3 regions of the Hymenobacter nivis genome follow, and region 1 is predicted to be linked to each of the others. Evidence: riboswitches for the same ligand, from Rfam matches in the RefSeq annotation. Region 1 holds a riboswitch; each other region holds the start of a gene.
The links. A riboswitch is a leader RNA that binds a small molecule or an ion and turns the genes downstream of it on or off. The one in region 1 is predicted to bind cobalamin.
Positions count from the first base shown of each region.

Region 1 (9,581 bases):
CCCGACCAGACAGCGGCAGTAGTCAGCCGCGCACCCCGAATCGGCTCTGTTCTGAAAAATAACTCGTTTACAATGGCCCCCGCCAGCGGCAGGCCGATAATGAGGATGTAGGGAAGTATTGATAGAAAGAGAAAATGCATATAGGCACTGATGAGGTATGTTTTTGGGCTGATTGCCGAAAAACGTGGCGCAAAAGTGCAGGCAAATAAGTATTAATGAAAATTTATATAGTTTATGGTTAACATAAATAATTTTTATGAAGTACAGCTCTCACCAACTACGGCCCTGGTTAAAAGTTTGGGTCGTGTGTTAGGGGTGTAGATAGTTAAATAGGACTTACGCACTCGGCTACGCAAGTGCTTGAATGAGCGGTTTTTGGAGCAAGTGCCGCAGGTAGGGTGCCCATTGCTGTTGGTGTGCTTGGTAAATACTTTGCCCCATCCGGCGGGCGTGTTGGTGGAGCGACACCCACGCCAAATAGCAACAAGTCAAATGGTTGCGCTGTACCGTGGCCTTGCGGCACTGGCATTTCTCCGATCCGGTCAGTTGCTTGAAGCTGCGGTGAAACTTCTCTATCTGTCAGCGTAGCTGCACGGCCTCAATGACTATTTCACGGGTCAGGTACGCGGCCAAGTGGTTGGTCATGACCCATTCCATGTCGCCGTTTGTGGCCACTAGCTTGAAGCGCTTTACCCCAAAGGGCACTTCTTTTAGGCGTACTTCCACGCCCTGGCTCCACCCGTGGGGCGGCGGTTCGCGCGTATCAAGGCCTTGGTAGCCACTTTCCTTGGCCCGGCTCACCAACCGGTTGCTTTTCAGGGTTGTGAAAAATGTCCAACCCGCGCGGTGGATGCGCTTCAAATTCGTGCTGCCCGCGTACCAGGAATCGAATAAAATCGTGCGGGCCAGCAGCTTGTCTTCGGCCACTACCTGGTCAAATATGGCTAGGAAATGGTCGTTTTTCGTCTGTCCGTCGGCATCGGGCGCGTATACGCAGTAGTCCAGGGGCAGAAAATCACCGGCCTCGCCGCTGCTGTGCACGAGGTTGACCAGCCCGATGCCCGTGACCATGCCGTGCGCGTTGCCCGCGTACTGGCGCTTGGCCACGGCGATGAAGCGGCCATAACGCTTGTCTTGCACGCTGTCGTCCACGAGCAAAAAGGCCGCGGGGGAGTCGCGGAGCAAGGGCAGAACCAGCTCGCGCAACTAGTTGACCGGTAGCTTGCTCGTACGCAAAAACCGATTCACCTGGTCGTGGCTCACGTCGGGCAAATGGGCCGTCAGATGCGTACAGGTGTAGTTCGTAGGCGTACTGAGCAGGTACTCGATGTAAGTGGTTTGAGTGAGCATAAGCGTACGTTTTTGCCTAAATTACCTCAAAGTGCGTAAGTCCTATTAAAAGAAGAAATGGAAGATGAATAAGGTAATCAGGCCGTCGTGAAAGAATTGTTTTTTAGAGAAGCAATTCTTCCGGCGCGTCAGTCGTTTGAGACGGGTGCGCAAGGGCAAGTGCTTGCGTTCCAGCCGTTGCCTGGGGGCCTTGCCTGTTTGGCGCTGCTCGGCGGGCAAACAGGCAAGGCCCCCAGGCATCGGTAAACCAGGTTTCCACGGCCCAGCCGGCCGCTGCCAGCACGGCCAATAACCGCCGAAACGTGGCGTGGGTACGCCGCCCAAACACAAACGCCACGACTTGCCCTCTCGCCGCATCTTCTACCCACCAGAGCCAGCGCTGCTGCTTTTTGTCGCGTACAACCGACCACCTCTCGTCGGCATACTGCCCCAAGTTAGCTCCCGGCTCCGGCGCGTAAGTGGGATGGCACGGGGGGCAGTGCCTTCCGGCTTCAATCTTTTTTTTAGCTCGCCCATCCCGGTTTGAGGACGGATGCCCAACACCCTGGCTGTATCCCGTATCCCGCTGCCATTCCGGGCCATGTCCATGATTTTAGCCCGCACGCCCACCGCATGCACTTTATGGCGGTAGCGTAGTTGAAAGGTGCGGCGGCAGGCCGTGCAGCGGTAGCGCTGGGTGCCATCGGTGGCTTTGCCGTGCCGATAGACGGCATCCGGTTGCTGACAGGACGGGCAGAGAACGGGTTCTAAAACCATCCCAAAAGATATGCCCTCTCTACATACTCAACACACGACCGCCTAGCGTAACATCCAGGTGCCAGTGGAACTTGTTTTCGATGGCCCAGTGGTAGCGTATGGCGGCTGTGGCCTGGGCGGGCTTAAGGGTGGCGCGGCTGCTCGGGTAATAGCGCACAGCCTGCGGCTGGGGCGGTTCGTCTGCGGAATAGCGGGTGGTTTCGACCCGGTCCAGGGCGGCCAGCCCCGGCCAGCGGCTTTGCTCATCGACCCAGCGTAAGTCGGTTTGCACGCCGACGTGCGTGCAGAGCGGGGTGTTGTGGGAGGCCAGACTCCAGGATTCGAGCGTCTGCCGGGCGGACACCTGGGCCAGGGCGCGTTCGGCTGCGGCCAACAGTGTAGCCTGATTGCCCTGGAGGGCCAGCCGGTGATCGCCGCCTTGGTGGCTGATTTGGGCCGCAATGACCGGCTGACACCTGAGCGCATCGAAACTGACGAGGCAGCCGCGCACGTAGAGCAGGGTCGGCACATCGGGGCTGGCGGGCCCGTTTCTGTCCTTTGCCCGCCGTGGCTACCTGGGCCAGGCTCAAGCCCTAGGTGTATGGTCCCGGTGTATGGGGAAGGGGTTTTTTGGTTGGGTCGCGATGAAAGATAGTAGGATTTTTTCGCCATTCCGCACAGATAAATTCGTGCGGGGTCAGGCCCTTCAAGCGCTTGAGCCGCTTGGCGTAGTTGTAAGCCAGCAAAAAGGCTTGTAAGTGACTGGCCAACTGCGCGCTCGTCTCGTAGTGAAACTGCTTAATCGTGGCTTCCTTCACCGTCCGGTTCATCCGCTCCACCTGCCCATTGGTCCAGGGGTGAGCGGGCTTGGTAAAGCGCTGCTCGATGCCCCACTCGTCGCAGAGCTGGCCGAACGGATGGCGACCAACTTTCGTATGATGCGGCAAGTTTCAGAATTGAATACCGTTGTCTGTCAATAGCTTATGCACCTTGTAGGGAATCTGCGGCAAGACCCGGCGCAAAAAGTCCGTGGCGATGGCCTGCGTGGCCTGTGGCTGTAACTCAGCGAAGGCCAGCTTGCTGGTGCGGTCAATGGCCACAAACAAATACTGCTTGCCTTCTTCCGTCTGGACTTCGGCAAAATCCACGTGCAGGTAGCCCAGCTCGTAGGCCTTAAACAGCGCCTTACCCGCCCCAGCTGCCGGCTCGTCGGCCGGGGGTAAGCGGCTGATGCCGTGGCGTTGGAAGCAGCGGTGCAGGGCCGAGCGGCTCAGGTGCGGAAGCGTCTCCTGCAAGGCATAGAGGCAGTCATCGAGTGGCAGCAGCGTGTGCTGGCGGAAGAGCACGATAGCCGCCTCTTCCACGGGAGTGAGCACGGTGGAGGCCGGTTTGGGGCCGCGCACAGCCTCTTCCGTACTGGTACGCCGCCGCCACTTGCGCACGGTGCCCTGGGTCAAGCCCAGGCGCTTGGCTAGCGTTTGTACGCCTTCTGTACTTTGCTGGATAAGGCGCCGAGTTGCCGGCGTTGTGGTGGCGCAGCCGTGTGGTACTTTTCCCATAGAGTTGCCTGAAAGCTACGACAAAAGTCCCCTTTCCCATCCCCTGGGACTATACACCTAGCCAGTTGCGCCACGGTCGGGACCAGGTGCAAGGCCCGCGGGCCGGCGCCGCGCAGTGTTTTGCCATCGATGCAGACCTGACCGATTTGGTCGGCTGGTAGCAACTGCCGCGTCCAAGCCTTGAAAGACCCGTCGAAAGGTATCGTCGGACGGAATGCCGTTGTCCAGGCAGCGGTAGCGCCGGAAGACGGCCTCTTTCTACTGGCCAAACTAGGCGATTTCCTCAAAATCATCGGCCCCACTCATCACGGCTATGATGCTGATAACAAGTATGTTTAGTAATTTATGGCGAAAGTTTTGGTAGTGGTCTATTGAAGAGTGAGGTTATAATTATCAATTACATAGGACTTACGCAAAAAGTGTAACTTGAAAGGAAAAGCCATGAAAGTGACGGCACAACTGTACGGGCAGTTTTTGGTGAGCAGCCAGGTCAACTACACGGGGACGTATCTGGCCGAGCATCTGGAGGGCCTCTCGCACGACAACGTGCGCTATTTTCTCAAAACCCGGCGTTTCACCCCCCGCCAGCTCTGGCAGCAAGTACGCCCACAGGTGATGCTCAGCGCGCGGGGCTACGTCCTGTTTGACGACACGGTGCTCGACAAGCACCACAGCCGGCGCATCGAACTCGTACGCCGCCAGTACAGCGGCAACGCCCACGGCGTGATTGCCGGCATCGGCCTGGTGACGTGTGTGTACGTCAACCCCGAAACCGACCAGTTCTGGCTCATTGACTACCGCCTTTTCGCCCCCGACACCGACGGCAAGACCAAGCTCGACCATGTGGCCGACATGCTCGGGCAATTGGCCCCGCGCAGTATCCCATACCGCACGGTGCTCATGGATAGCTGGTACGCCACCACGGCCCTGTTCAAGTGGCTGCTGGACGAAGGCAAAACATTTTACTGCCCGCTGAAAAGCAACCGGCTCGTCGATGATTCCGGCGGCCAGCAGCCCTACCAGCCCGTGGCCTGCCTGTGCTGGTCGGCCGCCGAAGTAGAAGCTGGCAAAATCCTGAAAGTGAAGGGCATGCCCAAAGATTGCAAACTGAAACTCTTCCGCGTACTGGTGTCCACCCACCGGACGGACTACCTCCTCACCAACGAGGTTGAGCCCTTGCACACGGCCGCTGCCGAACACGAAAGCAGCGTCCGCTGGACGATTGAGCAGTTTCACCGCGAACTCAAGCAACTCACCGGCGTGCAGGCCTGCCAGTGCCGGCTGGCCCGCAGTCAGCGCAATCATATTGCCCTGGCCGTGCGCGCTTGGACCTGCCTTAAACAAGCCGCCTACCAAACCAAACAAACCGTCTATCAGCTCAAACAAGGCTTTTTGGATGAGTATATGCGACATGAATTACGCCAGCCTTCGCTCGCGTTTGCGTAAGTCCTATATTAGCCTGGCGATGGTCATCCGCGCCACGCCGGTGGCGCGCACGATGCTACGCTGGGAATTCCGTTCGGTGAGCAAGGCTTCGACCTGGGCGTACTGCGCCGCTTTGGCGAGCGCCGCCGGCACAAACCGCGCTTGGTACCCGCACGCTTTGCACTGGTATTTGGGCTGGCCGCCCTGCGTGCCGTTGCGGCGGATGTGTTCGCTGCCGTAGCGGGCACACAAATGTTGCGTATAAACCATGCCCTAATTTACTGCTTCACTCTCCAATAGACCACCGCCAAAGTTTTTATTCTGCCGACGAAAGCCCGGTACGTCGGCTAAGCAGGTGGGTAGTGACATCAAACCAATGACGTGAGCCGCAAATTTACCCCGATGCACATAGTGCGGTTAGTCTGGGGGAAGGAGGGCAAATACGGCTAAATGGTCGGGGCAACCCTACCTTTGCGCCGTTGATTGGTGTGCATTCGCTTGCGAATGCCCTTAAAAGGGAATCCGGTGTAAATCCGGAGCAGTTCCCGCTGCTGTAAGTTCAGCCCCGCACCTGAGAATAGATGTCACTGTAGCGCCGGCTATGGGAAGGCCTCAGTTGTTGAACGAGCCAGAAGACCTGCCAGTCAGCATTACCTCCACCTTGCTTTCGGGAGAAAAGCTGTGGGTTACCAGTTTAGTACCGCAGAGACTGCTGGTTGCTCGTTCCTTTTGCCCGGTGGCGGGCCAGCTTCCTAATCGGGCTGGCTTAGTTGCTACTGCTCATGGCAAAAGACCTTTCCACCGTTCAGCGCATTGCCTTTATCTGCAATGGCGACTCTTGCCTGAAAAAAGGGGCGGCGGATACGACCACGCACATTCGGGCGGCCATTGTGCAGGCAGGGGCCAAGGGCCAGCTGCACACGGTCCGGACCCAGTGCACTGACCAGTGCCTGCACGGCCCGGTGGTCTTCATTCATCCCGAGGGCACTTGGTACCAGCACCTCACGGCCGACAAGGCAGCGGCGTTGGTAGCGGACCATCTACTGGCCGGGGAGCTACTGGCGGAATCGGTTTTGTATCAGGGTTGACCAGCGACACGGCGCGCACTTATGTCTTCTATTTCCCCCCTTCCCTTGCTTTCCCAATCAGCCCATCAGCCCATCAGCGTGCTGGGCGGCGGCTGGCTGGGCCTTCCCCTGGCCCAGTACCTGCAAGTGCATGGTTATGAGATGTGCGTTTCCCGCACCAGTGCCGCTGGCGTATCGGAAGTGAGCCGGTTGGGGTTGAACGCTTTTGCCATCGAGCTGGCAGCAGGAAACGCCTTGTCTGACAGCCCTTTCTGGCACGCGCCGACGCTCCTTATTACGGTGCCGCCCCAACCGGGCAAACCCAAGGACGAGCAGCTGGCGCAATTCGAGCGACTCATCGAGCGGGCGCGGGCCAGCGGGGTGCGGCAGGTACTGTACATCAGCTCCACTTCAGTTTACGGTGATAATGAGCAACTTGCTACCGAGGATATTGCGCCGGCACCGACTAAGCCGGGCGGCATGGTGGTGTATCAACTCGAACAGCTACTCCAGCGGGAACCGGCGTTCCGCACCACGGTGCTGCGGTTTGGCGGGTTAATCGGCTACGACCGGCTGCCGGATAGTGCGGCGGCCATCGAGCGCCGCCGCCGGGCCATCGATACGCCCATGAATGTGATTCACCGCGACGACTGCGTGCGCATCATCCACGAAATCGTACGCCAGCAGGCCTGGGGGGAGGTATTTAATGCCAGTGCCGACGCTCATCCCACGCGGCGGGCTTACTACGCCGCGGCGGCCCGAGCCCGGGACTTTACGCTGCCCGATATGGGACCCGTCCAGCCGCAACCCCACAAAGTAGTAAGCTCCGAGAAACTAAAAGCCCGGCTGAATTACCAGTTTCTATTTCCCAACCCGTTAGCCATTTTTGAGCAACCCGCGCGTGACATCCTCTAACGATACCTCTGCGCCCCTGGTAAGCATTGTCGGAGCCGGGCCCGGAGCCGCCGACTTGCTCACGGTGCGGGCCCTGCGCCGGTTGGGGCAGGCCGATGTGGTGCTCTACGACAACCTCGTTTCGGCGGAGGTAATGGCCCTGTGTGCCCCTGACGCCACGCTCATTTATTCGGGCAAAAAATACGGCGACCACGTAGACCCCCGGCAGCGGCAGCAGGAAATAAACGAAGCAATGGTGGCGTATGCCCGGCAGGGCAAGCGCGTGGTTCGACTGAAGTCCGGCGACCCCTTCATCTTCGGGCGGGCAGCGGAGGAAATCCGGTATCTGACGGCGCAGCAGGTGCCCTACGAGGTAGTGCCGGGGCTCACGGCGGGCCTGGCGGCGGCCAGCCTGGTGCACATCCCGGTTACCGAGCGCAACCACAGCAACGCGGTGCTGCTGTGCACGGCGCACACGGCCAATTACGATTTTGAGCAGCTCGACGCGCTGGCCAACATGCTGCGCACGGGCACCACCCTGGTGATGTACATGGGCCTGAGCAATATGCCGCAGGTAGTGGCAAAGCTGCAAGCGGCGGTCGGTCCGGACGCGGTCTACGTATCGGCCATCTCACACGTGTCGGGTTCGCAGCAAAGACTGGTGACGGCCCTGCTGCCGGATATTGAGGCGGCGCTGGCCCAGGCCGCCCTGCCCATGCCGGTGGTGTTCATCATCGGTAAGTACGCCTGCTCGCTCGATGAGGCGGCGGCCCACCTTCATTCTTTAAGCTAACTAACTCATGGCAACCAAACAAGGCATTCTGATTTGTGGGCACGGCAGCCGGGATAAAGCAGGTACCGCGGGCTTTCAGGAGCTGGTGGCCGGCCTCGTGCCGCGCTACCCCGACCGGGTCATCGACTACGGCTTTTTGGAGTTTGCCCACCCCATTTACGCCGCCGCCGTCGAGCGGATGTACCAGCAGGGCGTGCGCAACATCACGGCCATCCCGGCTATTCTATTCGCCGGCGGCCACGCCAAGAACGACATTCCGTTCGAGATGAACTCGCTGCAACAGCAGTACCCGGACCTGAAAATCACGCTGGGCCGGCACCTGGGCATCTCGGCCCCGCTCCTGCAGCTAGCCCGCCAGATGGTGGAGCAGGCCGAGGCCGGCCTCCCGCCCGTGCCCCGCGAAGAGTGCTGCCTGCTGCTGGTGGGCCGCGGCACCAACGACCCCGACGCCAACTCGGAAGTCGCCAAGCTCACGCGCCTCATCTGGGAGGGCCTGGGCTTCGGCTTCGCTACCACCGCCTACGTGGGCGTGACCAAACCGCTGCTGGCCGACACGCTGCCGCTGGTCGAGAGCTTGCCCTACCGGCGGGTGATAGTGCTCCCGGTGTTCCTCTTCACCGGCGTGCTGCTCAAGCGAATCTATAGCCAGGTGGAGGCGCACCAGGCCGCCTCAGCCAAGGAATATGTCTGCACCACTTCCTTTGGCAGCGACGAATTGCTGCTGCGAGCCGTGGACGAGCGCATCAACGAGGTGGAGTTTGGCAGCCCCAACATGAACTGCCAGCTCTGCAAGTACCGCATTCAAATGATTGGTTTTGAAGACGAAGTAGGCAAAGAGCAAACCGGCCACCACCTCAATGTGAAGGGTATTCTCTTCGAGGAAGAGCAGAAAATAGGGGCTAAAAAAGGGCTGCTGCCGCAACTCAAAAACCTGCTCGGCATCTAGCGCATGGCTCCTACCCCAGCCCCCACGGGCAAAATCTACGGCGTGTCGCTGGGCCCCGGCGACCCCGAGCTGATTACGGTAAAGGGCCTGCGCGCCTTGCAGCGCGCCGACCTTATTTATTACCCCGGTTCGGTGCAGGCCGACGGGCAGCACAGCAGCTACTCGCGCACCATCCTGGACCAGCTGGACCTGGACGAGGCCAAATTGTGCGGCATGTTTTTGCCGATGGCGAACGACCGGGCGGCGGCGCTGCACATTTATGAGCAAGCCTTTTACCAGCTAAAGGCCGACTACGAAGCCGGCCGCACGGTGGCGTTTGTGAGTGAGGGCGACAGCACCTTTTACAGCACTTTCGCCTACCTGCTGGCCCACCTGCACGCCCACCAGCTGCCGGTCGAAATCATTGCCGGCGTACCGTCCTTTTTACTGGCCACGGCCGCGCACCAGGTGCCGTTGGCGGTATTGCGCGAGAAAATAGCCATTATCCCACTGCTGACCAGCGCCGCCGCCCTCGAAGGCTACCTGCGCGAGTTTGAAACGGTGGTCCTTATCAAGGTGCGGGGGGCCCTGGACTACGTGCGCCCGGCGGTGGCGGCGAACTACGCTACCGTCTACTACGCCGAGTGGCTGGGCACGCCCAACCAGTACCTGACCACCGACCTGGCGGCCCTGATGGGGCGCGAGGTACCGTATTTTTCCTTACTTGTTTTGAAGAGCTTGCTATGCAATTAAGCGTTATTGGTATTGGCCCCGGCTCGGATGCGTACCTGGTGCCAGCGGCCCGGCTTGCGCTGGCCGACGCCGACATTGTG
Region 1 is NZ_CP029145.1:2,171,916-2,181,496, forward strand. Features, by position in the region: gene DDQ68_RS09585 (proton-conducting transporter transmembrane domain-containing protein) at 1-140, opposite strand, end outside; partial or broken gene DDQ68_RS24965 (IS701 family transposase) at 349-1,350, opposite strand; gene DDQ68_RS24735 (IS1 family transposase) at 1,396-1,590, opposite strand; partial or broken gene DDQ68_RS24740 (hypothetical protein) at 1,640-1,711, opposite strand; gene DDQ68_RS24745 (IS1 family transposase) at 1,711-2,106, opposite strand; gene DDQ68_RS09610 (ISAs1 family transposase) at 2,126-2,614, opposite strand; partial or broken gene DDQ68_RS09615 (IS481 family transposase) at 2,679-3,644, opposite strand; gene DDQ68_RS22775 (hypothetical protein) at 3,825-3,983, shown strand; gene DDQ68_RS09620 (IS701 family transposase) at 4,086-5,090, shown strand; gene DDQ68_RS09625 (transposase-like zinc-binding domain-containing protein) at 5,094-5,339, opposite strand; cobalamin riboswitch at 5,537-5,728, shown strand; gene DDQ68_RS09630 ((2Fe-2S) ferredoxin domain-containing protein) at 5,852-6,157, shown strand; gene DDQ68_RS09635 (NAD-dependent epimerase/dehydratase family protein) at 6,203-7,051, shown strand; gene cobA (uroporphyrinogen-III C-methyltransferase) at 7,038-7,823, shown strand; gene DDQ68_RS09645 (sirohydrochlorin chelatase) at 7,831-8,769, shown strand; gene cobI (precorrin-2 C(20)-methyltransferase) at 8,773-9,501, shown strand; gene cobJ (precorrin-3B C(17)-methyltransferase) at 9,492-9,581, shown strand, end outside.

Region 2 (9,581 bases), 1.1 Mb from region 1:
CGACGGGGTGGTGACCGGCCGCTACAACGACTACTACTTGGCCGGGCGCGTTGGCGCCGTGCTGTACCTGGGTCGGAAGCGGGCGACACGAATCTCAAAAGTCATGCCATAATATTAAATATTAACAATTATTATTATCATTTAAGCGATACCGTTGTTTCCACGCAACTGAATGAATTATAGCAATAAATAAATATTTTTTAGTAGAAGTTATATATATTTCTATTGATATTGAAAGAAATACTTGCTACTTTTGAAGAGTTCTTCCGGAGAGAGCCAATGTCCTAGTCCTCAATTCCCACCCCATTCATTCAACCAAAATGAAATCCGTTTCCCTACTCGCCGCCGCCCTGCTGATTGCAGGTGCTGCCAACGCCCAAGGCCCAACTAATACGTACCAAGGTCCCATCATCCGGCAGGTAGCTGCCCCCGGCACCGCCCCTGCCGCCCCAGCTGATGTTCCCGGCGCTTCGAGAGGCACCTACAGCAAGAGCTACAGCGACTACAGCCAGGATTCTTACGTGAGTCAGACTGGTAACAACAACTACGCCACTGTTGACCAGGCCAATACTGCTGGTGCAGCACGTGGTAACACGGCTATCCTTGACCAGACCGGTAACAATAACAAAGCGTCACAAAACCAAGCGACGACTAATAATAATCAGGGCTACAGTGGAGCCTTCAATGGTATAGATCGTAATTTCATGCGCTCGACGCAGAATGGTTCGGGCAGCCAGACTCAGCAGTCCCAATCGAGCGGCTTTGCTAACGTTGCAACTGTTCTCCAAGGTAATGGCACCATGGGCAACCGTGCTATCCAAAACCAAAGCGCAAACGCTGCTGGTGCGAGCATCGCTAACCAAGCACAAATCAATCAGACGCGCTACGCAGTTGCTGGTGGTGGCTCTGGCAACTATGCCGAGCAGCAGCAGTCCGGCATTTTACAAGCTGCTAGTATCGATCAAGAAGCATCTAATAGCTACGCCAAACAGACGCAGCGTGGAGGCGGTAACATCCAGAATCCTAAAAGCTCTAACGACGCCTATATCCATCAAGGTGACCCTGGCACCCGTAACACCGCCGAGCAGTCGCAAGATGGGTTTGGCAACAAGGCCCAAATTCAGCAGTCGGTTAGCTCTACTGCCAACGATAACTACGCTATGCAAACCCAGACTGGCACCAGAAACCGAGCTGATATCATCCAGCAAAGCTCGGGCAACTACGCCGAGCAGATGCAGTCGAATCGGGATAACTATTCGAGCATGAACCAATCGAATGTGCGCTCAGCCGCCTTATCGGTGCAAACTGGCGCCGCCAATACAGCTATCATCACTCAGAAGTAATTCGCTGGCGTACTACCGCTAAATCACTGAATGGGTCAGGTTCGAAACTATCTTGCAAGAGATATCGATCCTGGCCCATTTAGGGTAATATTGTTGTGGTTTAGCACGTTACGCATCCATCCATGAAACTACACTGCTTATTGATGATTGCCGGCGGGGTAATCGCCGCCCAGGCGGCCCATGCCCAGCAGCGGGCCCCCAGTGAGGCCGCCACAGCCGCGCAGCGACTGGCCGAGGACCTGAGCCCGGAACGGTTGCTCAACAGTGCTTCCACCAACATGCAAAACGCTGCTACGCTGCTGCAAAATGGCAACGGCAATACCGCCCGCGTCGACCAGCAAAGTTTGTCCGGGGTCAGCAACCAAGCTTACGTGGCCCAGGTGGGCGCGGCCAACGTGTTGGGCTTGGTACAGATTGGGGGCGGCAACGTGGCCACTATGGAACAGAACGGCACCGGCAACCACGCCGACCTCACGCAGAACGGCCAGGGCAACGCCTCGGCCCTTACGCAGAAGGGCGCCAGCAACCGGCTGACGGGCCTGGTGGTGGGTAACGGCAACGAGTTGAACATCCACCAGGATGGCAACGGCAACCGGGTAGACAGCGAGATTCACCAAAACAAACAAGCCTATACCATTAACCAGTACGGCACGGGCAACGTGCTGAAACAAGTGGAGTCAACCATTACGGCCATCCCGGGCTACACCGTGGAAATGCGCGGCTCTGGCATCAACCTTACCATTGAGCAAGGCAAAGTGAAGTAAGCTGCCGGACACGGGGCCCTGGAAAACGAGCGAGACAAGCCGGCGGCGCAATAGCCCCCGGCTTGTCTTGTTGGTAGGGCAAGTCTTGTTCGACGGCTAATGCAACATCTTGTTGGTAAGCAGTATAAATAGATTTTCTTCTAATCTCATCCCACCCATTCATTATGCTCCCACTATTACTTCTACTCGCGGCCTGGCAGGGTGCCGGGCCCCCCGAGCCATGCCGCGCGCACCTCGAACTACACCAGCAAGACGGATTCCTGACCGTAACGGGCCACTGCCGCAGCCTGCTGCCCACCGCCGCCCGCTACCGCTACGAACTGTCGCTGCTGAAGGAAGGCGCCGGCGGCCGCTCGCAAAACACCCAGCGCGGTGAGTTCGACGTGGCCCCGGCGCAGGAGGTGTCGCTGTCGGAGGCCCGGGTGAACGCCACAGCTCAGGACACGTACCGCATCCACCTGCGGGTGCTGGACCTGGCGGGGCACATCGTGGCCCAGGATTCGGCGGTACAAGTCGCGGCGCGTTAAGTTCTTGCCCGGCTTTATGCGCATTTTATCGTTCTTCGAGCGGGGCCCCCAAGTCGGGGCCTTCCTGCTTTCGCTCTGCCTGCTGGTGCTGGCCGCTTGCGAGCCCACCCAAGTGGAGCCCGCCTACTTCGGCACCCTCACCGTGACCGTGCTCGACGGCAGCACCAGCCAGCCGCTGGCCAACGTGGCCGTGAGCACCACGCCCGCTACTGGCTCGTTCGTGACTGACGCCAAGGGCCAAGTCGTCATTACCTCCGTACCTACGGGCCTCGTGAGCGTGGCCGCCCGCCGCGCCACCTACGATGCCACTACCGGCAGCGCCACCATAACCAACGGCCAACCTCAGTCGGTGGTGCTGCTGTTGAACAAAACCGCCACCACCAACACGCCCGGCGTGGCCGCGCGGCCCACGCCCACAGTGGGCGCCACCGGGCAGCCCGCCGACGTGCAGCTAAGCTGGCGTCCCGCCGCCGGGGCCCTCAAAAGCGACTCGCTGAAGTACGATGTGGTGCTGTACGAGAGCAACAACCTTAACCAGCGCACCCTGCTGAGCAACGCCCGCGACACTACGGTGCTGGCCCCGAGCCTGCGCTTCAATACCACCTACTACTGGCAGGTGACGGTGCGCAACCCCGCCGGTGTTGCCGCCCGGGGCCCTGTCTGGAGCTTCCAAACTAAGGCCCTGCCCGACAACCGCTTCCTGTTTGTGCGCACCGTGAACGGTAACGCCGACATCTATTCGGCGAACGAAGCCGGGGCCAACCTCGTGCAGCTCACCAGCTCGGCCTTCGTGGAAACGGCCCCCCGGCTCAGCCCCAACCTCGATTTGGTGGCCTACGCCTCCAACGCTACAGGGCAGTTCCAGCTGTACACCATGAGCCGCGACGGCTCCAACAAGCGGCGCATTACCACGCTGGCGGCCGAGGGCTACAACAACCCCGGCGTGGGCTACTGCTGGTCGCCCGACGGGGCCCAGCTGCTGTATGCGCATTACGACCAGCTATACCGCGTGAACCGCGACGGTACGGGCCTGGTGCAAATTGCTACGGCCCCCGCCGGCCGCCACTTCCGCGAGTGCGACTGGACGGCCCAAGGCGGCGGCCGCATTGCGGTGCAAACCGTGGGGCCTAACGTGTTCGACTCGGAAATTCTGCTCGGGAATACCGACGGCAGTGGCCTGGTGACGCTGGTAGGCAACCTGCCCGGCCGCGTCGATTCGCCCGCCTTCAGCATCGATGGGCGCACGGTGGCCTACACCCACGACGCGGCCGGCTTCGACGATGCCGGTGGCCGGCAGCTCGACGCGCGCATTTACTTGCAGCGCCTCGACGGTTCGGCGGCGGTGGACGTTTCGGGCAGTAGCACCAGCGGTAGTGGCGGGGGTAAGAAGCTCGGCACCAACGATCTGTACCCGCACTACGCGCCCGATGGCTTTCGGCTATACTTCGTGAATACACCCAACGACAACCGCTCGGCCCCCGACGTGTGGGTGACCGAACCCGACGGCCGTAACCGCACCCTGCTGTTTGCCGACGGCAACCTACCCGACTGGCGGTAGGGCGCCCGGTGCGGCGCCAACCAAACCGGGGCCCCGGCGTAAGCCTGGATATGCGCGTTATCCTTCGTACTGCTGTGGGCCAGGACCCCGCCCACGTAATGGCGGGGTTTACCCGCGAGCTGTTTTTGGCGCTGGCCCCGCCGTTTCCGAAGCTGAAGCTGGTGCGCTACGATGGCAGCCGCACCGGCGACGTGGTGGAAATCGAGCTGAACACCGGCATCAAAAAGCTGTCCTGGACGTCGCTCATCACCGACGACGGCGTGCTGCCCGACGGCACCCACTACTTCGTGGACGAGGGCCGGCGCCTGCCCCCGCCGCTGCGCTACTGGCGGCACCGCCACCTCATTGAGCCGGGGCCCCGGGGCGGCAGCATCATTGTGGACAACCTGGAGTACCGCACCGCTTTCAGGGCCCTGGACGTGCTAGTTTACCCGGCCATGTGGGCGCAGTTTGCTTGGCGCAAGCCCATCTACCGGCGCTGGTTTCGGTGAGGCGTACCTTTGCGGGCCTATGAGCTACTCGACTTCGCCCGCCACCATCGTCCTCAAAAACGGAAAAGACCATTCCTTGCGCCGCCGCCACCCCTGGGTGTTCTCGGGGGCCATTGCCCGCTTCAAGGGCGACGCGGGTGAGGGCGACGCCGTGCGCGTGGAAGCCGCCGACGGCGAGCTGCTGGGCATGGGCCACTTCTCGGGCGGCGGCTCCATTGCCGTGCGCATGCTCGATTTTGGACCCGAAACCGAGTTGCCGACGCCCGATTTTTGGGTGCGCAAACTCAGCAATGCCTACCAATTGCGCCAGCGCCTGGCCCTGACCGGCGCGGCCGGTACCAACGTGTTCCGCCTGGTGCACGCCGAAGGCGACGGCCTGCCCGGCCTCATCATTGACGTGTACGGCGACGTGGCCGTGGTGCAGGCCCACAGCGTGGGCATGTACCGCGCCCGCCCCGAAATAGCGGACGCGCTGCGCGTGGTGTTCGGCGACAAGCTGCGCGCCATCTTCGACAAAAGCGCCGAAACCGTGCCCGGCAACGCCGTACCCGACGCTCAGAATGGCTACCTGTTCGGCGAAAGCACCGGCACCGAGCACCTCGTGACCGAGAACGGCCACCAGTTTGCCATCGACTGGGAGACGGGTCAGAAAACTGGTTTCTTCATCGACCAGCGCGACAACCGGGCCCTGCTGGCCCGCTACGCCGCCGGCCGCCGCGTGCTGAACACGTTCTGCTACACGGGCGGCTTCTCGGTGTACGCCCTGGCCGCCGGGGCCGAGGTGGTGCACTCCGTCGACTCCAGCAAGAAGGCCATTGCCCTCACCGAGCGCAACGCCGCCCTGGCCCCCCATGCCGACCGCCACGCCGCCTACGCCGACGACGTGCTCGGCTTCCTCAAAAACCACCCCGCCGCGTACGACCTGCTCGTACTCGACCCGCCCGCCTTCGCCAAGCACATGGGGGCCCGGCACGCTGCCCTCATGGGCTACAAGCGCCTCAACGCCGCGGGCATCGCGCACCTGGCGCCGGGTGGGCTGCTCTTTACATTCAGCTGCTCGCAAGTAGTTAGCCCCGAGCTGTTTGAAGGCGCTGTGCTGGCCGCCGCCATCGAAGCCGGCCGCCCCGCCCGCATCCTGCACCGCCTCACCCAGCCTGCCGACCACCCCGTGAGCCTCTTCCACCCGGAGGGCGCGTACCTGAAAGGGCTGGTGCTGGCCGTGGAGTAGTAGCGTGGACTAGGTGCCTTGCGCCGTTCATTTAATACATAGCTGGGACCCTCTTTTTTCGCACACTGCAATGAGAGAGGGCCCCAACTGTTTAGATGGCTGCCGCCACCGGCCGGATGGGCGTGGGGCGGCGGGCGTCGTCCAGGGCTACGAAGGTGAAGGAGCCGGTGACGGCCAGCAGGCGCTCTTCTGAATACATCTGTTCGACGTACAATTCGACCCGTACTTGCAGGCTGGTGGTGCCCACGCGCACCACATTGCCGATGAGTTCGACCAGCGTGCCGCCGGGGATGGGGTGCGTAAAATCGACCCGGTCGGACGATACGGTGACCATTTTGAGGCGCGAGAAGCGGGTGGCCGTGATGAAGGCCACCTCGTCCATCATGTGCAGGGTAGCCCCGCCAAATAGCGTATCGTAGTGGTTGGTGGTGCCGGGGAAAACGGCTTTGAAGATGCGCGTCTCGGCGCGGGCAATCTGGTCGGCAAGGTCTTGCATAAAGCTGAGCGTAAGGGTAAAACGGTGGAGTGCGTCGTTCCTTGCCCGGTGGTGCGCGTGCCCAGGCGTGGCCGTACCGGCCCCGGCTTCCGTAGTGCGGAAGCCGGCTTGCCGGCGGTGCCAAACCTGATGCGGAGCCCCAAAGCGCGAGGGAAGCATCAAATGGCGGCCGGCAGGTCTCCTGACTTTGCGCCGCCGGGGCCCTTCCTTCTCGGCCAGCCTGGGGGCCCTGCCAATGGAAAACTAGGGGCCCCGGCCGGGGTGGCACTTACAGTAGCGCGTCTGTTCGGGAGTTGCACCCGATTCCCTTTTCATTCCGGCCCGAGGGCCAAAAACCGGCCGCTGGTTGATTTAGAAAAATCGAAGCAGCGGTAACCTGCCGCGAAGGTAAGAAGCATTTTTAGCGCTGGGGCCCAAACTTCTACCCCGGGCATCGCGGTTAGCAATGCAGTGAATACGCAACAGAAAAACCGAGTGCCCATGCGGCCGCCCGTGGCCGTCATCGGGGCGGGAGTGGCGGGGCTGGCCGCCGCCGTGCGGCTGGCCGTGGCTGGCCACGCCGTTACGGTGTTCGAGGCGGGGCCCTCGTTTGGCGGCAAAATGCACCAGTTTGAGCTGCCCGGCGGCTACCGCTTCGATGCGGGGCCCTCGCTGTTCACGCTGCCGCAGCTGGTGGATGACATTTTCCGGCTGGCCCACCGAGAGCCTACCGATTATTTTCGTTACGAGCGGCTCGACCCGATTACCAACTACTTCTTCGCCGACGGCACGCGCCTAGCGGCCTGGGCCGAGGCGGACAAGTTTGCTGCCGAAGTGGAGGAAAAGCTGGGGGCCCCGGCGGCCACCGTCACGCAGTTTCTGGCGCGCAGCGGCAAGGCCTACGATGCCACGGCGGGCACGTTTTTACACAAGTCGCTGCACAAGGCCGGTACCTACTTCAGCCCCGAAACCCTGAAGGCCGTGGGGGCCCTGCCGGCGCTGGGCCTGCTCGGCACCATGCACCAGCGCCACGCCAAGGCCTTTGCCGACCCGCGCCTGGTGCAGCTCTTCGACCGCTACGCCACCTACAACGGCTCCGACCCGTACCAGGCCCCCGCCACGCTGAGCATGATTCCGCACCTGGAGCACGGCATTGGCGCGTTCTACCCCGTGGGCGGCATCTACGCCATTGCCGAAAGCCTGTACCGCCTAGCCGAAGAATTCGGAGTGAAATTTCGGTTCAACGAGCCGGTAGAGGAGATTTTGGTGGCTGATAAACACATCACGGGCCTGCGCACGGCCCACGACGTGTACGACTTCGGCTTGGTGGTGAGCAACATGGACGTGGTGCCTACCTACCGCCGCCTACTGCCCACTCAGCCCGCGCCCGAGCGCACGCTGGCCCAGCCGCGCTCCTCCTCGGCGCTGATTTTCTACTGGGGTATCGCTCGCGAATTTCCCGAGTTGGACTTGCACAACATCTTCTTTTCCAGCGATTACCAGCAGGAATTCCAGGCCATTTTCGAGGATAAAACCGTGGCCGACGACGTGACGGTGTACGTCAACGTCACGTCCAAAAAAACGCCCGCCGACGCCCCGGCTGGTCACGAAAACTGGTTCGTAATGGTGAACGTGCCCCACGACGAAGGTCAGGACTGGGATGCTCTCACCCATAAAACGCGCCGCCTCGTGCTGGCCCGGCTGTCCGGGGCCCTGGGCGTGGCCATCGAGCCGCTCATCAAAGCCGAAAAAATCTGGACCCCGCCCGGCATTGCCGCCGACACGTCATCGTCCGGCGGGGCCCTGTACGGCAGCTCCAGCAACAACCCGCTGGCGGCCTTCCTACGCCACCCCAACTTCTCGGGCCGGCTCGACGGCCTGTACTTCTGCGGCGGCTCGGTGCACCCCGGCGGCGGTATCCCGCTGTGCTTATTATCGGCTAAGATTGTGGCGGAGCTGATTGGGTAGCGTAGTTCTGCGGCGGATACCCCGTGCACAACGTGTCATTCCGAGCGTAGCGAGGAATCTGGGGGCCCTAATTCAGCTTCCTCGCTGCGCTCGGAATGACAAAAAAGCGCCCCGCCGGGTAAGGCGAGGCGCTTTCTATATTCGGAAAGGCAATACTAATCGTAGGCCGGCTTGTCGATGCTGGGCTTGTCGTGGCCTCGGTTGGGGTGGGTGACGCCAGCGTCCAGCGCATCTTTTTCCAGCTGCTCTTCCTTGGCTTCGCTAAAATCGTCCACCGGTAGCACGCCGGCTTTTGGTTTGCCTTCGAGGTTGTGCTCGTCGGAGTTGTCGCGGTCCTTCCGGTTATCGTGGTGGGTAGGCATGGTATAAATGGGTTAGGTGGGAAAAAGAACTACTGGGTAGGGCCCCCAGCTTGGCTACTGGTCGATGGCCGTGTCGGTGGCGTTGAAGTCGGTCAGCTCGGCGTTGGTATCGGTGCCGGTGATGGGCTTGAGGGGCTTAGGCTCCATCTCGCCCATGCCTACGCGCGACTTGGGGTTTTCCATTTCGTCGGGCCCCTTGCGGCGGTCGTCGGCGTCGAGCTCGTCCACGGGGCCGCCGGGGTTGTGCACGGCCACCAGGTCGGGGTCGTCGTCGTAGGTTTCGAGGGCCGGCAAGTCTTGGTCAGCGCGGGCATCGCGGCCCTCGTCGTCCGAGCGCATGTTGTCGGCGGGGGGCGTCATCGCATCAGCGTCCTCGTTCACGCCCAGGGCCGTTGCGCCGCCGGCCGTGTCGGAGCCGAAGCCCTGCTTGCCGTCGCGGTTGCCAAAGCCGCCGCGGGCCGCCTCGTTCTTGGGTGGGTCGGCGTTGGGAATGTGGTGGCCGGCGCGCATTTCCTCGTCGGTAGTGTCGTCGTTGATGACGCGGATGGGGCGGTTGTTCGGGTCGACGGGCATGGGATAGAAAATGAAGTTGAAAGCAAAGCAGGTAGTAGAAGGGTGTACTATGGTTGGGCCCTTTGGGTTGTAAAGGAGCCCCAACCCGGGGCCCCGTACCTTTGCCCCCATGCCCGACGCTCCCGCCCTCACCCTCGTGCCCACGCCCATCGGCAACCTGGAGGACATCACCCTGCGGGCCATCCGCGTGCTGGGCGAGGCCGACCTGGTGCTAGCCGAAGATACCCGCGTCAGCGGCCGCCTGCTCCAGCACCTGGGCCTGAAAAAACCGCTCCTCAGCTACCACCTCCAC
Region 2 is NZ_CP029145.1:3,268,066-3,277,646, reverse strand. Features, by position in the region: gene DDQ68_RS14525 (CsgG/HfaB family protein) at 1-112, shown strand, start outside; gene DDQ68_RS14520 (hypothetical protein) at 321-1,343, shown strand; gene DDQ68_RS14515 (hypothetical protein) at 1,466-2,107, shown strand; gene csgH (curli-like amyloid fiber formation chaperone CsgH) at 2,272-2,634, shown strand; gene DDQ68_RS14505 (PD40 domain-containing protein) at 2,651-4,192, shown strand; gene DDQ68_RS14500 (SRPBCC family protein) at 4,243-4,683, shown strand; gene DDQ68_RS14495 (class I SAM-dependent rRNA methyltransferase) at 4,703-5,911, shown strand; gene DDQ68_RS14490 (acyl-CoA thioesterase) at 6,003-6,407, opposite strand; cobalamin riboswitch at 6,562-6,762, opposite strand; gene crtD (1-hydroxycarotenoid 3,4-desaturase CrtD) at 6,888-8,354, shown strand; gene DDQ68_RS14480 (hypothetical protein) at 8,510-8,716, opposite strand; gene DDQ68_RS14475 (hypothetical protein) at 8,771-9,289, opposite strand; gene rsmI (16S rRNA (cytidine(1402)-2'-O)-methyltransferase) at 9,399-9,581, shown strand, end outside.
Region 2: another riboswitch for cobalamin. It lies ahead of DDQ68_RS14490 (acyl-CoA thioesterase); the one in region 1 lies ahead of DDQ68_RS09630 ((2Fe-2S) ferredoxin domain-containing protein).

Region 3 (9,581 bases), 1.8 Mb from region 1:
GCAGAGCGAAGGTGCCGGTGCCCGCGTCGAAGGCCAGCCCCTCCCGCGCAAACGCCGCCGCAAAGGCCCCGCTCAGCACCAAATCCTCGGGCGTGCCGGTGCGCAGGGGCCCATCGGCGGGTAGCAGCCACACGCGGTCGGCGGCTTGCAGGGCCAGGTCCAGCTCGTGGGTCGAGAGCAGGATGGCCTTGCCCGTGGTGCGGGCCAGCTGGTGCAGCAAGCGCATGAGAGCCACACGGTTGGGCAGGTCGAGGTGGGCCGTGGGTTCGTCGAGCAGTACCACCGGCGTGTCCTGGGCGAGGGCGCGGGCCAGCAGCACTTTCTGGCGCTCGCCGTCGCTCAATTCACCCACCGGGCGGTCGGCGAAGATTTCGGTACCAGTGGCTTCCAAGGCAGCTTGCACCCGGGCTTCGTCGTGGGCCGAGAGGCTGCCCAGCCAGCCGGTGTGCGGGTGGCGACCCAGGCGCACCAGCTCGCGCACGGCGAGGTTGCCGGCGTCCACGCGGTCGGTGAGCACGATGCTGAGCTGGCGGGCGCGTTCGGGGGCCCCCATCGCCGCCAGCGGCCACCCGCCCAGATCGAGCCGCCCGCCAAGCGGCGGCTGCAAGCCGGCCAGCGTGCGCAGCAGCGTGCTTTTGCCCGCGCCGTTGGGCCCCAGCAGGCAGACCAGCTCGCCGGGCCACAGGGCCAGGCGCAGGGGCCCGGCCACCGGGTGGGGCGTCTTTCTGTTCATATAACCCACCGCCAGGTCCTCGGCGGTCAGCAGCGGCGCAGGGTTGGGCATGAGGGATTTAGTTATTGTTTGGTAGTTGTCGGTTGCTAGTGCGCGGGGAGTGCACTAGCAATCAATGAGTAGCAAAAGGATAATTGCAATAAAAAAAGGCGGTCATGCAGAGCGCAGCGAAGTATTTCTCCCGCTGACTACCCATTAATTGCTGCCGCGGGAGAGATGCTTCGCTACGCTTTGCATGACAGTCGAATGGTGATTCGATAACTCCATTTTTTACTTCCAGTTTTTCAGGAAAACGACGAGCGAACGCTATTGCGGCGCAGCACCACCCACAGTACCACCGGGGCCCCCAGCAGCGAGGTGACGATGCTCAGCGGGAGGACGGTTTGGCTGCCGGGGAGCTGGGCCAGGCAGTCGCAGCCCAGCGTGAGGGCGGCCCCCACCAGGCAGGCGCCGGGCAGCAGCACGCGGTGGTCGGCGGTGCGCAGCAAGCCCCGGGTGAGGTGCGGCACGGCGATACCCACGAAGCCAATCGGCCCACAAAACGCCGTGATGGCTCCCGCCAGCAAGCTGGTACTGAGGATGATACTTGTGCGCGCCCGGCCCACGGTCAGGCCCATGCTGCGGGCGTAGTTTTCGCCCAGCAGCAGGGCATTCAGCGGCTTGGCCGAGGCAAAAGCCAGCCCCAGCCCCACTGTCACTACGGCCGCCAGCACCACCAGGTGGGGCCCCACCACGCCGCCCAGCGAGCCGAACGTCCAAAGCAAATATTCCTGAATCTGCTCGGGGGCACTGAAGTATTGCCATAGGCCGACAATGGCCCCGGTGACGCTGCTAACCATCAGGCCCACAATAAGTAGCACCACGTTGTCGCGCACCCGGGCCGAGAGGGCCATCACCAGGGCCATCACCAGGGCGGCGCCGGCGGTGGCGGCCAGCACCAAGCCCCAACTGCCGCCCACGCCCAGCGCCCGGATGGCGAAGCCGCCCGCTGCGCCGCTGCCCCCGGCCAGCATTACGGCGGCCACGCCCAGCCCCGCCCCCGCCGTGAGGCCCAGTACTGAGGGCCCCGCCAGCGGGTTACGAAACAGCGTTTGCATCTGCAAGCCGCTCACAGCCAGGCCACTGCCCACGGCCAGCGCCGTCAGGGCCTTGGGCAGGCGAATCTCCCTCACGATGAACGCCCAGGCCGGGTTGTCGGCCGCCTGGCCCAGCAGAATCTTCACCACCGCCGCCAGCGGGATGCGCACGGGGCCCAGGGCAATGTCGAGCACGAAGCCCAGGGCCACCAGCCCCGCCAGGGCCAGCAGCCAAGCCGTGCGCCGCCGCCCGGCCGCGACCAGCGACGGCGGCGCGGCCGCCAGTTGGGCCGTGCTCATTTCAGCCACTGGTAATAGTAGAGCTGCCACGAGGGCAGCAGCTCGGGGTGCAAAATCTTGATCAAATCCGACAGCACGAGGTCGGGCCGCACCGCCCCCGATTCCCAATAGTCGTTGGAGCCCTGGGCGTTGGTGCGGCGGTTGTTGTTGTACACGCGGCCGGTTTGGAAGGGCGCGAAGGCGGCGTAGCGCGCATCCTGGGCCAGGATATCGGCCTTGGTGGCGGCGGTGCCGGTTTGCAGCCAGTAGTCGGCGGTGAGGGCCACGGGAGCCACGGTTTCGAACGACAGCGCCAGGCTGCCGCTGGGGGCCCGGGCCTGGTCCCAGGCGTAGGTGCAGCCCGCGTCGCGCAGGAACTGCGTGAGGTAGCTGTCGGTATCGGGCACGTACCACACGTCCTTAAACGGCAGGCCAACAACCACTTTAGGCCGCTGGGCGGCGTAGTGGCCTAGGGCCGCCAAGCGGTGGTAGGAGCGGGCCACCTGGTCAAATTTCCGGTTCACCAAATCTTCCTTGTTGAGCAGCGCGGCCAGCACTTTTACCCACTCGGCGCGGGCCAGGGGCGTGGTTTCCACCCACTCGGAGTTAATCATGACGGGCACGCCAGCGGCTTCCAGCGTCTGGAAGCGCGCCAGGCTTTCGCCGGGCCAGCCGGTGGCCATCACCAGGTCGGGGTGATGGGCAATAAGCTCTTCGTTGTTAAGCTCTTTGCCCTGGCCTACCTCGTAAATCTTGCCGGCGGCGATGCGCTGCCGCACCGGCGCGGCCGAGGCGTACTTGAAGCTACCCAAGCCCACTACCAGGTCGGCGGCCCCCAGGAAATCGGCCAGCGCTACGTGCATCGACGATAGGGCCACAAGGCTCCGCAGCGGCGTTTCGATGACGTGGGCATCGGCGTAGCCCGCTGGCCGCCCCGCCCCGCGGGGCACCAGCAGGTAGCGTGTAGCCGTGGTTTTCTGCTCGAACGGGCTCAGGATGGTGACCAGCTTGCCGCCCGCTACGTAGCTGATGGTGAAGCCCTTGGCGTACTGCACCGCAGTGCGCCCACGCGGCGCCCCGGCGACCGCTGCCCGAGGGGTAGCCGCCGGGGAAATTGTCGTTTGGCCAACGCCGGGCCGGGGCCCCACCAGCAGCAGAGCCGATAGCGTGAGGGTGCGCCAAACAGCAAAAAAAGGGGGTTTGCCGCCGGCACAGCCAGCGGGAAGCGGGGGGTTGGGCATGGTACAACGAGCCTTTCTGCCGAAAGCTGTGACTGTATGGAGCAAGCGGCAGGTCTTCTGACTTCCCCCGCCGGCCGATGGCCTTCCCATCCCCAAGAGGACAGTGGCGCCGTGTATCGGTCGGTTGGTGAGGGGGTTACAGCAGCGGAGACTGTCCCGGAATTACACCGGCTTCCCTTTTAAAATCGTTCCGCACCGCGGAAACGATTACCATTTGTTGGTGCAAAGGTAGGCTGAATTATTGGCCGCCGTGCGCTGGAGCCCCAAATTTGGCTACAGTCCAGCCGCCGCCCGCACGAAGGCCACGCGCGCCGCCACCGTGGTTTTAGGCAATTCCAGCACCGCAAAACCCAACCGCTGGTAGGTGCGCCGCAGGGCCCCGTGCAGCACCGTGGCCTCGGCAAACGTCTGCCAGCGCTCGGCGTCGTTCACGTAAATATCAGCCCACGGCGGCGCCAAAAACACCACCGGCTGGTATGGGTGCGCCGCCACTGCGGCGTAGCACGCAGCCGGCACGAGTAGCCCCGCAACCTCTAGGTAGGCAACGACATCAGGTAGCCCGCGGTCAAAAAATGTGACGCCGCCGCGCCGCGACGCCGCCGCGTGGTCGGCCACCATGCGGGCCATCGCCAGTTCGGCAAAGCCTGCCAAATCGAGCCACGGCACCCGGCCGCTACCCAGCGCCACCTGCTCCTGGATGAGCTGGCGCGACACTTCATCAGCCCCCGCGAAGCCAGCGGCTCGCAGGGCCCCCAGCAGCGTAGTTTTACCGGCCCCGGGCCCCCCGGAGATGACGTAAAGGGGCATTTTTATTATTACGCTCAATTACAAAGGCTCAATCATACAACTAGATAACCATTAGACCTCTTTCCTAAATAAGAATCACTTTTTCAATATTTAATAAAACTTACGCAGCCTCAAGTACAAGAACAGGAATAGATGAATTCTGCAATTGCTGCCGCAGCCATTCAGCCCAGGGTAGGCAGGCGGCCTGGTAGATGGTGCGGCCGATGGCGCGGGCGTATTGCCGCAACGTTACCCAGACTAAATAGCAACAAGTCAAATGATTGCGCTGCGCCTGCGCCTTGCGGCACTGGCATTTCTCGGAACCCGTTAATTGCTTGAAACTCCGGTGAAACTCCTCCACCTGCCAGCGTACCTGCACCGCCTCAATAACCATTTCCCGATTGAGATGAGCTGCCAAGTAATTGGTTATCACCCATTCAATGCTGCCGTCTATGGTAACCAGCTTGAAAAGTTTGACCCCAAACGGTACTTGTTGCAGGCGCACTTCCACGCCCCGGCTCCAGCCCCCCGCCGGCGGGTCGAGCGTGTTCAGGGACTGATAGCCCGTTTCCTTCCCTAAACTCACTAACCGATTGCTTTTCAGGGTGGTGAAAAACGTCCAACCGGCTTGCTCAATCACTTTCAGGTTCTCGCTGTTGGCATACCAACTATCAAAGAGCAGGGTGCGGGCCTGAATTTTTCCCTCTTCCACCACTTGTTTGAACATGGCCTGGAAGTGGTCGTTTTTCGTCAGCCCGTCCTGAGCAGGAGCGTATATGCGGAAGTCTAGCGACAGAAAATCACCGCTTTCGCCGCTGCTGTGGAATAGATTAACCAGCCCAATGCCCGTGACCAACCCGTGCACATTGCCCGAATATTGTCGCTGCGCTACTTCAATGAAGCGACTGTAGCGCTTATCCTGCACACTATCATCCACCAGCAGAAATGCTTCGGGTGAGTCGGCTACCAAAGGCTGTACCAACTCCCGTAACTGACCCGCCGAAAACGTGTTATTGCGCAAAAAGCGATATACCTGATCGTGGCTCATCTCTGGCAGGTGGACGGCCAAATGCGCCCCTATATAATTGCGCGGGGTGTTGAGCAAAAAATCAATGCAGGTCCTTTGGGTTAGCATAAAAGGTCGTTTTTAGCCCAAATTACGCCCTGTGCGTAAGTCCGATAAGTCCCAGAGCAGGCCGCGCTTGTCGTGGGCAAACGTACGGAGTACGTCGGTCACATACGGTTGGAGCTTGCTGAAGGTGGCCGAGTCGCGCGAGGCCGGGTCGCCGGGGCCCTGTGCCCAGCCCGAATTATGTACGCCCGTTTTGGGGGCCGGCTGGGGGCTGGGCTTGGCCTCCTTGTTCCAGCAGTCGTCCAAAAACACAAACAGCGTCTGAATGTGGTGCTTGACGGCCAGGCCCAGGTACTGGTCGACGCGCTTTTTGAAGCCCGCCGGGTCTTCCTGATACGCCAAGCTGTGCAGAAACACGCGCATGGTATTGAACCCAATGCCCTCGGCGTAGCCCAGTTCCCGGTCGATGGTGGTGAGGTCGAACGTGGCGGCCTGCCACATTTCGAGCTGGTTGATGGCCGTACTGGGAATAAAATTGGCCCCTGACATCCAGGAATGGGCTTTGTACCAAGCATTGGCTTTGGCTTTGCCGATCGGCCAGCGCTGGCCCGCCATCGCGGCGCTGGTGGCAGCGCCACCGGTGGTTTTGGTTTTTTGGGCGTAGCCACTGCCCGAAGCCAGCAGGAGCAGTACGAAAAGAAACAGGTGTTTCACGAAAGGAAAAGGATGGGAATACGCTCGTGGAGCAATTAAAAAAAGGGCGGTGGTCCAAAGCGAGATGATTTCGGTATTTCACTCAATTTATGATGTCTGAATATTCGTCCTTCCAGCTTTCCTGACGTGTTTTTAAGCTGACTTAATTAACAAACTAAAGGTCCGGTATCATCCTGCTTTGGACCACCGCCACAATAGTTATTGGCTCGCGGAAGCGCGGTGCCCAGTGCACCCCCTGCCGGCCCACTGTGAGGCGGCGGGCCGGCCCGCAACCGGCGGTGCCGAGCAAGGCGGCCAAGCCCAGCGTAAGCCACCGGAGCCACAGTCCGTTCAGGCGGTTCGAATAATGCACATCCATTAAGGCCATGTTATGGTTGTTTAGCGCCTGAAATCGTCCTGCACCCGCACAATATCTTCTTCATCGGAGGGCTGCACGGCACTGGTATGCTGCCATGTTTCGGCCAGCAGCCCCCAAGCCCCACTAGGCGGTGCCGCTCCCCCTGTTGCAGGGCAGTCTAGTTACCCACATTATAAGCCACTACTTCGCCCTATTCGTCGGAAGCGCTAACGGCGACGCCCACTGGCCCCTGCACCACGCGCTAAACCTCGGCCCGCCGATGGTGGTACTGCCACGACAGCAGCTAATGCAGGGCAACCAACAGGATTTTCGGGGTCAGCTTACCCGAAATCATAAGCTGGTCTATCGGCAGCCCATCAAAATACTGGTTGGCAAACTGCTGCGCCTGGCTTTCGTCGATGACGAAAAAACCGCCCCAGGGGCGGGTGGCATCCTACCGCTCGATGCGGAGGCCGGCGGCCTGTAGCTGCGCGGCCGTATGAGTAAAAAGCTGCGGCTTTTTGGCTTCTAATGAATGCATGATAAGTATGTTGGGGTAGTTGGCACAGAAAGCCAGACGGAAGGAATTAGTTGTCAAGAAGTCATCAGGGCCTAGCTTGACTAGCGGGTGCGCCGGCCACGGCCCGGCGTACTGGCCCCCGCTTTCTCTTCTTCGGCCAGTATTGCTCCCGGACTATTCTGCAGGTATAGCCGTTGCGCATTCGGGTTGTTGGGGGCGCCGGTACCTTGAAAATGACTCACCCGCAGGCCGGTTACATGGTCGGTTTCGATACCATGGGAAAGGAAGGAGCTGCGCGGGTTTAGCCAGCGCAAGGCAAAATCGTCGATGATCAGCCCGATGACGTATTGGGCCAGAATGCCGGGAATATCGCGGGCAAATAGTTGGTTTTTTTCGCTCATTATGCCGCGTAAATCCACGTTGCCACCGGCCACGCCATTGAGTGGGCTATCGATAAAGTCGAAGGTGACGTGGCGGAAGGATAGGTCTTCAATCACGCTTTCCGGCGTACCATAGACCAGAATACCGTTTTCGCCTCGGCAAGTAATGTTCTCGAAACGCACGTTTTTGATGCGACCCAGCTTCACGTTTTCCTTGCCGCGAATGGCCGAAATGTGAATGGGTTCGCCGTTGCCCCACCAATCGCCGGTGCGCAAGTGAGTGTCAATGTTGATGTTGGTAAACGTGAGGTTTTCCAGCGAGCCCTCGTCCCGCAGGAAGATGCCGATGCCGCGGGTGGAATTGGTGATATTGACGTTGCTGACCGTGACGTTGCGCACCGTGTTCTGGTCCAGAAAACCAATGCGAACGCCGCTGGAGTACGATTGCAGGTTGCAGTTGCTCACGATGATGTTCTCCGAAACGTGGCGCTGCCCGCTGAACCCGGGAATCTCGAAGTGGTGGTCGTAGCCGGTGATGGCGATGGCGTCGTCGCCTGCCCGGATGTCGCAGCCCGTGATAGTGACGTTGCTGGAACTCGTGATGTCGATGCCGTCGGCGTTCGGAGCCAGCAGCGACGACCATATTCGCACGCCGCTCACCCGTACGGCGTCGCAGTCGGAAAAATGCAGCGTCCAGAACGGAGAGCGCAACAGCGAAACGTCGGCGAGGCGCACGTTTCGGCACTGCGCAAAAATCACCATCTGCCGGGGCCGGGGTTCGCGGGGTTCCCACGGGCCGTCGCCAATACCGGTAGCAACGTGGCGAAAGTTATTTTTCTGGCGAGTGTAGCGGGTGGTGACGGTATCAATTTTCTTGGCGCGCGTCACGTCGAAGTAAGCCGGGTCGTTGCCGTCGATAGTACCCAGGCCGGTGAGAGCCACGTTTTCGGCCAGTTCGGTGTAGAGGATGCCGTAGTGGTTGGTGCCGTATTCGGGGTACTTGGGCAGCGTATAGGCCCGGTAATCGTTGATGTTGGGGCTGCCCAAAAGAACGGCTCCGCTTTCCAGGTGCAGATTCACGTTGCTTTTCAGGCTGATAGTTCCCGTAAGAAAAGTGCCGGGTGGCACGTCCACGGTGCCACCGCCGGTGCGGTTGCACACGTCAACGGCCTTTTGGATGGCGGCCGTGGCCAGGGTTTTGCCGTCGGCCACGGCCCCGTAGTTGGTGATGGCGTATGTTTGGGCACGACCGTTGAAACGGGCGATGCACAGAGCGCTCAGCAGCAGGAAAAACCGGGTTAGAAGCATAAGACTGGGGATATCAGGGGTTAGCGGGCGAACCCAGGGCCCAGCACTTTAAGCTCCCATACCGAGGCGTTGCGGTCTTCAGAATTGGTAACGGCCAGGCGTACGTAGCGGGCGCGAAAATCCTTGTCGATGGCCATGGCACGGTAGGCCGGAATGGCTTCGTTACTGTGGTCGACCAGCGTCACCCAGTTTTCGTTATCCGTTGAATACTCTACCCGAAAGGTCACCTGCTTGTCAGGGTACTCGAAGTCGACTTCCACGCGCCGGATGGGTTCTTCGCGCTGCAGGTCTACGGTAAGGGTGCCTTTCTCATTGGGGCTGGTGGTCCAGCGGGTGTCGTGGCGGCCGTCCACGGCGTGGATGGCCCGGTTGGTGGGCAGCTCGGTATTGGCGAACACCGGCTTGTTGAGCGCCAGGTTCACGACCGGATTTTTAGCACCTAGCAGCTGGCCCAAGTCGTTGACGTAAGCCCCCAGCTTCAGGCTGCCGTCGGCCCCGAACGTGAGCTCGCTGGCGCAGGTGAAGCGGAAGCCGCAGGTGGGCGCTTTAGCGGGGTCCTGACGGTGATAGAGCAGGAAAGTGCGGCCCTCGACTTCCAGCATGGAGTTATGGCCGGGACCAATGACGCCGTGGGCCTCGTCGTTTTCGAGCAGCGGGGCCTTAGCGTCCACGTAGGGGCCTTCGAGGCTTTTGGCCACGGCGTAGCGCACGTTGTAGCTTTTCTGCCAGCAGCGCCCCCCGGCCCACATCAGGTAGTAGAGGCCCTTGCGATAGAACAGGTAGGGTGCTTCGGTGAAATCGAAATGGCCCTTGACGGAGATGGTGCGCGCAATTTTGGTGAGGTAGGTGGGCGAGGCCGGGTCGTTGTCCATCTCGAAAATTTCCTGGGACGCCGACACCACGTAAATCTTCTTCGACACCGGGTCTTCGAAGGGCTCAATGTCGAAGCCCCCAATGTGGGCCACCCGGGCGTAGTGCCCGGTGGGCGAATCAGCCACGTACACGTAGCCCTTGTAATCGACCGAATTCTGGCAATACAGGTAGTATTTGCCATTTTTACCTTTGATGACGGCCGGGGCCCAAACCGATTTATACGGCATGCCGTCGAGCACCTGAGGCTGCCAGTCGGTGAGGT
Region 3 is NZ_CP029145.1:339,210-348,790, reverse strand. Features, by position in the region: gene DDQ68_RS01410 (ABC transporter ATP-binding protein) at 1-784, opposite strand, end outside; gene DDQ68_RS01405 (iron chelate uptake ABC transporter family permease subunit) at 1,018-2,109, opposite strand; gene DDQ68_RS01400 (ABC transporter substrate-binding protein) at 2,106-3,143, opposite strand; cobalamin riboswitch at 3,360-3,559, opposite strand; gene DDQ68_RS01395 (AAA family ATPase) at 3,603-4,136, opposite strand; gene DDQ68_RS01390 (IS701 family transposase) at 4,237-5,250, opposite strand; gene DDQ68_RS01385 (hypothetical protein) at 5,263-5,901, opposite strand; gene DDQ68_RS24370 (hypothetical protein) at 6,390-6,725, shown strand; gene DDQ68_RS01370 (glycoside hydrolase family 28 protein) at 6,860-8,446, opposite strand; gene DDQ68_RS01365 (family 43 glycosylhydrolase) at 8,467-9,581, opposite strand, start outside.
Region 3: another riboswitch for cobalamin. It lies ahead of DDQ68_RS01400 (ABC transporter substrate-binding protein); the one in region 1 lies ahead of DDQ68_RS09630 ((2Fe-2S) ferredoxin domain-containing protein).